Regions from separate parts of the Pseudomonas syringae pv. tagetis genome, predicted to be linked through region 2. Evidence: riboswitches for the same ligand, from Rfam matches in the RefSeq annotation. Region 2 holds a riboswitch; the other holds the start of a gene.
What was found. A riboswitch is a leader RNA that binds a small molecule or an ion and turns the genes downstream of it on or off. The one in region 2 is predicted to bind manganese.
Positions count from the first base shown of each region.

Region 1: another riboswitch for manganese. It lies ahead of MME58_RS04875 (TMEM165/GDT1 family protein); the one in region 2 lies ahead of mntP (manganese efflux pump MntP).

Region 1 is NZ_CP092923.1:1,091,495-1,095,078, reverse strand. It holds gene MME58_RS04880 (class I SAM-dependent methyltransferase) at 1-642, shown strand, start outside; yybP-ykoY riboswitch at 681-819, shown strand; gene MME58_RS04875 (TMEM165/GDT1 family protein) at 889-1,473, shown strand; gene MME58_RS04870 (M48 family metallopeptidase) at 1,525-2,343, opposite strand; gene MME58_RS04865 (SOS response-associated peptidase) at 2,527-3,156, opposite strand; gene MME58_RS04860 (putative signal transducing protein) at 3,186-3,449, opposite strand; gene MME58_RS04855 (CPXCG motif-containing cysteine-rich protein) at 3,449-3,584, opposite strand, start outside.
Region 2 is NZ_CP092923.1:1,853,585-1,857,168, reverse strand. It holds gene acnB (bifunctional aconitate hydratase 2/2-methylisocitrate dehydratase) at 1-1,635, shown strand, start outside; yybP-ykoY riboswitch at 1,742-1,907, shown strand; gene mntP (manganese efflux pump MntP) at 1,914-2,483, shown strand; gene MME58_RS08385 (NAD-glutamate dehydrogenase) at 2,569-3,584, opposite strand, start outside.

The sequences.
Region 1 (3,584 bases), 760 kb from region 2:
CGCGCACGCAAGCTCGACAGTGCCCGCCACTGCCAGCTCTGGCAGGTCACCGTCGAGAACGCACCGCAAGCCGTGACACTGGAAAGCCTGGCCAGGCCCTACCAGATTGAATTGCAGGACGGCCCGCTGACCGTAGTCAGCCTGCCGGGCGTTTTCAGCCATGGCCGACTTGATCGTGGTTCGGCGCTTTTGCTGGAAAACATCGACAAACTGCCGAGCGGCAATCTGCTCGACTTCGGCTGTGGTGCCGGCGTACTCGGTGCAGCGGTCAAGCGTCGCTACCCGCATAACGATGTCGTCCTGCTGGATGTGGACGCTTTCGCAACGGCCAGTTCACGCCTGACCCTGGCCGCCAATGGCCTGGAAGCGCAGGTGCTGACCGGTGACGGAATCGACGCTGCACCGATGGGCCTGAACACGATCCTGAGCAACCCGCCGTTCCATGTCGGGGTTCATACCGATTACATGGCGACGGAAAACCTGCTGAGAAAAGCACGCCAACATCTTAAATCAGGCGGCGAACTGCGCTTGGTGGCCAATAATTTTCTGCGTTATCAGCCACTGATCGAAGAGCATGTCGGGCAATGCGAAGTCAGGGCCCAAGGCAACGGTTTCAAAATCTACAGCGCCAGGCGCCCTTGAAATAAGCACTTGCCGAAACGTTTTCGCGGAGGCAGAATCCGCTCCGTCCTAGGGGAGTAGTCTCCCACGAGCGCCATGCTCGTCCGGCACGTATCAACATACTTGGTCCTCAGACCATGGTACGTGCGACCCGGAATCCGCTCAGACGGATCGGTGGTTTGACAAGACCTATGACACGAACACCTTACCCGGGGCGGGGAGGTCGTACGTGTCATAGCCGTGTCGACCCGCCCCTTAGGAAACCTGATGCTGGAATCATTCTTAATCCCTACCGCAGTGGTTGCGCTCGCCGAGATCGGTGACAAGACGCAGTTGCTCGCGCTCATTCTCGCCGCACGCTTTCGCAAGCCATGGCCGATCATCGCGGGCATCGTCGCCGCAACCCTGGCCAATCATGCGGCAGCAGGCGCTGTAGGTGCATGGTTCAGCAGCTTCCTGTCAGACGCAGTGCTGCACTGGATCCTCGCCGCCAGCTTTACCGCCACGGCGCTGTGGACACTGGTTCCGGACAAGATGGATGACGAAGAAGCCAGTACGGCACGCAAATTCGGCCCGTTCATGACCACGTTGATCACCTTCTTCATCGCTGAAATCGGTGACAAGACGCAGATCGCCACCGTGATGCTGGCTGCGCAATATTCCTACCTGTGGCTGGTGATTCTCGGTACCACCGTAGGCATGCTGCTGGCCAACGTGCCGGTGGTGCTGGCGGGTAATTTTGCCGCCGAGAAATTGCCACTGACGCTGATCCGCCGCCTGGCTGCCTGCGCGTTCTTCGTGCTGGCGCTGGTGGCGGTGTACAAGGCAATGCAGGTCAGCGGCTGGGTGTGACCCATACCCGGGGCGTTGCGCAAACGCGCCACGCTACGGGATTTGGGCCGATCAGGATTTAGGGGCTTGCTCATACAGCGGCATCACCTTGGGGATCGCGGCCTGCAGCGATGCGATGCGACTCTGGGATGCCGGGTGAGTACTCATGAACTCGGGCTGCGAGCCCCCCGCGTTCTGAGTCATCTTCTGCCATAGAGTGATGGCCGCATTGGGGTTGTAACCCGCACGTGCGGCCAGCTCCAGGCCGATCAGGTCGGCTTCGTTTTCATTGCTGCGGCTGTTGGGCAAGGTCAAGCTGTAGTTGACCACGGTGTCGGCCAGCGCCAGGCTGTCCTGACCCAGCCCCAGAAAGGCACCCGCCCCCTGTTTGGCCATTGCCACACCGTAGGCCTTGGACATCGCTTCACGCCCGTGCTCGCGCAAGGCATGGGCGATCTCGTGTCCCATGACCGCGGCAAGTTCATCGTCGGTCAGCTTGAGGGTGTCGATCAGGCCGGTATACACGAAAATCTTGCCGCCCGGACCACAGTTGGCGTTCAGCTCATCGCTCTTGATCAGGTTGACTTCCCACTGCCACTGAGCCGAGTCCGGCCGCAGTTTCGGGGCCTGGGCAATCAAGCGGTCAGCGATTGCGTGAACACGCTTGGCATTTGCGCTGGTGGTATCCAGCACCCCTTTGCTGGTCGCTTCGCTGACGGTCTGCTGATAGGACTGGGCGTACATTTTGTTGACTTCGTCAGTCGAGAGCATGCTGAACATGTACTGTTTGCGCTCCACACCGACCGAGTCGCCACTGGTGGTATTCACAGCCTGACACCCGCCGAGCAGCAACGCGGCGCTCAAGGCACAGAAGGCAAATGACTGACGCATGGTGAATCTCCTTGTTTATGAAACGGTCATTACCGGGGCAGACCTCTGCGCCAGATACCGGCCAACTGGCATCTTGGGCTTTGAGAGAGGTGGATGGTTCCCGAAGGTATGTCCCGTTTGTATCAGATGTGCTTCAAAGCGGATATCGGATTTGTCTGATTCGCCGCTTTCAGGTCTGCGCGCCTAGCTCAAAGGGGTAAGGCACTCAGGCGCATTGAGTTTCGGGTCATTGACCAGGTTGGCCAGAGGCCGCTCTCGCAATGCAGTCTGCGGGGCGGCCAATAATGCTTGCAGGGTTGGCAATGGCGTATCGGCGGCCAGCCAGTCCTTCTGTCCTTGAGCATCGAGAATCAAGGGGCGACGCTGGCTCGCGGCTGCCTGGGTGACCACCGCCACGCTCAGATAGGTATGCCCCTGCACCGGATACGCCTCCCATATTGCCGCAAAAAACAACGCAGCCCCCTCCCCCGGCGTCAGCCAGAACGGTCGCTTGCGCACCGTGCCGCGCCACTCGTAAAAGCCGTTGGCGGGCAGCAGGCAGCGGCGATGGGTAAAGGCGTCGCGAAACATCGGTTGCTCGGCCACCGTTTCGGCCCGTGCGTGGGCCGGGGTCTTCGACAGGTCGGTAAGCCAGGCCGGGGTCAGCCCCCAGCGCGCACGCACCAGCTCGATACCGCCCTCGTTCTCGGCAGCGCGCATGATCAACACCCAGTCGGCTGGCGAAATGTTCCATTGCGCCTGTTGATCGGCAGGAAAACCGGGCAAGGCGGCAAAGGCAGGGGTCCAGCGAAACAGGGCGAAGCGTCCACACATGGGGGGTTATCAGACTCTTTTGATCGTGCTCAACACACGAGGATGTCGGGAAAATCATCCGGCAGCTCATCGCCAGACAAGGGCGAGGCGCTATTGTACGCAGTGATCAGCTCGCGTGCCCGTGCGACCTGTGCATCGTCGACCTTGAGCGCCAGAAGCCCGAGGCCCGGCAGCTCGCCCATCGCACCGAGCAGATCGCGACCAGCCAGATGCGCCTTGACGCCCTCGCTGGCGAGCATTGCCAGCAGCAACTCGGCCTCCATCAGGTTCTCGGGCTCATAGATCTTCTGCATCACTCGTTCTCGCTGCGAACGTCCAGATTCCAGTCTTCGCCGTCGGTCTGCAGGTTGAAAATGATCGGGCGGCAGCAGACCGGGCAGTCTTCAATATACTGTTGATCGCCACCGGACAGGTCCAGTACGGCTTCG
Region 2 (3,584 bases):
GAAATCATCACCACCTTCGAAATGAAGACCCCGGTGCTGCTCGACGAAGTCCGCGCTGGCGGCCGCATCCCGCTGATCATCGGTCGCGGCCTGACCAGCAAGGCGCGCGCCGAACTGGGCCTGCCGGAGTTCGACCTGTTCAAGACCCCAGACCAGCCAGCCGAAAGCACCAAGGGTTACACCCTGGCGCAGAAGATGGTCGGCAAGGCGTGCGGCGTAGCAGGCGTTCGTCCGGGCACCTACTGCGAGCCGAAGATGACCACCGTCGGCTCTCAGGACACCACTGGCCCGATGACTCGCGACGAGCTGAAAGACCTGGCATGCCTGGGTTTCTCGACCGATCTGGTCATGCAGTCGTTCTGCCACACTGCGGCTTATCCGAAGCCGATCGACGTCAAGACCCACCACACGCTGCCTGACTTCATCATGACCCGCGGCGGCGTTTCCCTGCGTCCGGGCGACGGCATCATCCACAGCTGGCTGAACCGCATGCTGCTGCCGGACACCGTCGGCACCGGTGGCGACTCGCACACCCGCTTCCCGATCGGTATCTCCTTCCCGGCCGGTTCCGGTCTGGTAGCGTTTGCTGCTGCCACCGGCGTCATGCCTCTGGACATGCCTGAGTCGATCCTGGTTCGCTTCAAGGGCAAGATGCAACCCGGCATCACTCTGCGCGACCTGGTTCACGCCATTCCTTACTACGCGATTCAGGCTGGCCTGCTGACCGTAGAGAAGAAAGGCAAGAAGAACGCATTCTCCGGTCGCATCCTGGAGATCGAAGGCCTCGACAACCTGAGCATCGAGCAGGCTTTCGAGCTGTCCGACGCCTCTGCCGAGCGTTCGGCTGCCGGTTGCACCATCAAGCTGGCCAAAGAGCCGATCATCGAGTACCTGAATTCGAACATCACCCTGCTGCGCTGGATGATCGAACAGGGTTACGGTGATCCTCGCACCCTGGAGCGTCGTGCTCAGGCGATGGAAGCCTGGATTGCCAACCCGGAGCTGCTGGAAGCCGACAAGGACGCCGAGTACGCCGAAATCATCGAAATCGATCTGGCCGACGTCAAGGAGCCTGTCCTCTGCGCGCCGAACGACCCGGACGATGCCCGCCTGCTGTCTTCGGTACAAGGCGAGAAGATCGACGAAGTGTTCATCGGTTCCTGCATGACCAACATCGGTCACTTCCGCGCTGCGGGCAAGTTGCTGGATCAGGTAAAAGGTCAGCTGCCGACACGTCTGTGGCTGTCGCCGCCGACCAAGATGGACGCTCACCAGCTGACCGAGGAAGGCTACTACGGCATCTACGGCAAGGCTGGCGCGCGCATGGAAATGCCAGGCTGCTCGCTGTGCATGGGTAACCAGGCACGCGTCGAGCCGAACTCGACCGTGGTGTCGACATCGACCCGTAACTTCCCGAACCGTCTCGGTGACGGCGCAAACGTCTACCTGGCCTCGGCCGAGCTGGCATCTGTTGCTTCAATCCTGGGTCGTCTGCCGACCGTCGAAGAGTACATGGGCTACGCCAACCAGATCGATACGATGGCAGCGGACGTATATCGCTACCTGAGCTTTGATCAGATCGCCGAGTTCCGTGAAGCCGCTGCAAATGCCAACATCCCGGCACTGCAAGTGTAATCACTGCGCAAAGCGTTAAAAAAACCCCGTCCTCGTGACGGGTTTTTTTTGGCCTGAATCATCCTCGTACATATATTTTTCACATTCGGATGGCTATAGTGGCGGCCCTTGTTGGGGAGTAGCCTGCTCTTGACTCCGGTCACAGAGCGTTCGCATCAACATTCTCGGCAGCATGCCGTGGTGCGGACACCCTCTGGTTGGCGAGACCAACGATGCATCTATGCCTAAAGTCGGGCGTGTGGTTGCGTCGTTGACTCATAGCCCGACTGGATATAGCCGTGAACCCGATTTCCCTCCTCTTTCTCGCGCTTGCCATGTCCACGGACGCCTTTGCTGCGGCCCTGGGTAAAGGAGCAAGCCTGCATAAACCGCGCTTTCTCGAAGCATTGCGAACAGGCCTGATTTTCGGTGCCATCGAAACCATCACCCCGGTTATCGGTTGGGGCATCGGCCAGGTCGCCGCCCGCTTCGCTGAAAGCTGGGACCACTGGATCGCCTTTACCTTGTTGCTGGTACTGGGCCTGCACATGATCTACAACGGCATCAAGCACGATGACGATGAAGAGCAGGAAAAACCCGGCCAGCATTCTTTCTGGATTCTCGCCGCCACCGCGTTCGCCACCAGCATTGATGCGCTGGCAGTCGGCGTAGGCCTGGCGTTTGTCGACGTCAATATTGTGATTGCCGCTCTGGCGATCGGCCTGGCCACCACGGTAATGGTCACCATCGGTGTGATGCTGGGTCGGGTGCTGGGCACCATGGTGGGCAAGCGCGCTGAAATCGTGGGCGGCATCGTGCTGATCGCGGTGGGTGCAACGATTCTGTATGAGCATCTGTCAGCGGCTTGATCGACGCGATCAGGTTTGCATGCGAGCACAAAAAAACCGCATCTTTCGATGCGGTTTTTTATGGATACAACCTGTTACAGCCCGATCATACTGTCAGCGTCTGCCCGCTCATGGCCAGGTCCAGCAACTCGCGGTTGGCGACGGCATACATGGCGTAGTCCGTCCCGCTTGCTGCGCGCAGTTCAACCAGCATGGCGCGCCAGCGCTCGACCATCAGCGAATGCTGCTCCAGCCACAAGGCCAGACGCGCATCGATCTCCGAAGGACCATCGGCCATTTGCAGGACCGAAACGGTGATCGCCCGCTGTTGCCAGTCGACATCGTCACGGAATGCTTCACGGGCCAGTGCCTGCCAGTTGTTTTCTACCGGCAGACTGCTGATCTGCTGCAAGTACCAGGTAATGTCCAGTGCGCTGCCCACGGCAAAGTAGGCCTTGGCGACGTCGGCAGCGTTTTGCCCGGTCACATCGGAGGCTTCGATGATCGGCAGGAGCGTGTACAGGTGAGTCGTACCGGCCACCATGCGCGCCAGCAGTTCCGGCACACCGGCTTCGACATAAGCCTGATAACGCGTCTGCCAGATCTCTCGGGTCGGGCCTTCCAGCAGCTCATCGAGCTTGAGCCCCAGCGCGGCCAGGTGCGGACCGAAGTGAGCGACGTCGCGCCCGGCATCCAGTTCATTGCGACGACTGCGCAGGAACCAGCGTGTCGCACGGCGTCCCAGACGCATCAGCTCATCCATCAGCGCCAGCTGGATTTCGGCAGAAACCTTGTAGTCCAGCGCCTCGATCTGGCGGAACCAGTGCGGCAGATGGAAGATGTCACGCACAATCACGTAAGCACCGGCCACAGCGGCGGCACTCATGCCGGTCGACTCTTTGAGCCGTTGCACGAAGGTGATGCCCATGTGGTTGACCAGATCGTTGGCGATCTGGGTGCTGACGATCTCGCGCTTCAGACGGTGACTGCGCATGGCCGTTGAAAATCTGGCGCTCAGCGACGGCGGGAAGGCGGTTTCCATATCGCGTGCCAGATAATCGTCGTCCGGTACACGGGATTCCAGCAGTGCTTCCTTGAGGTCGATCTTGCTGTAGGAGATCA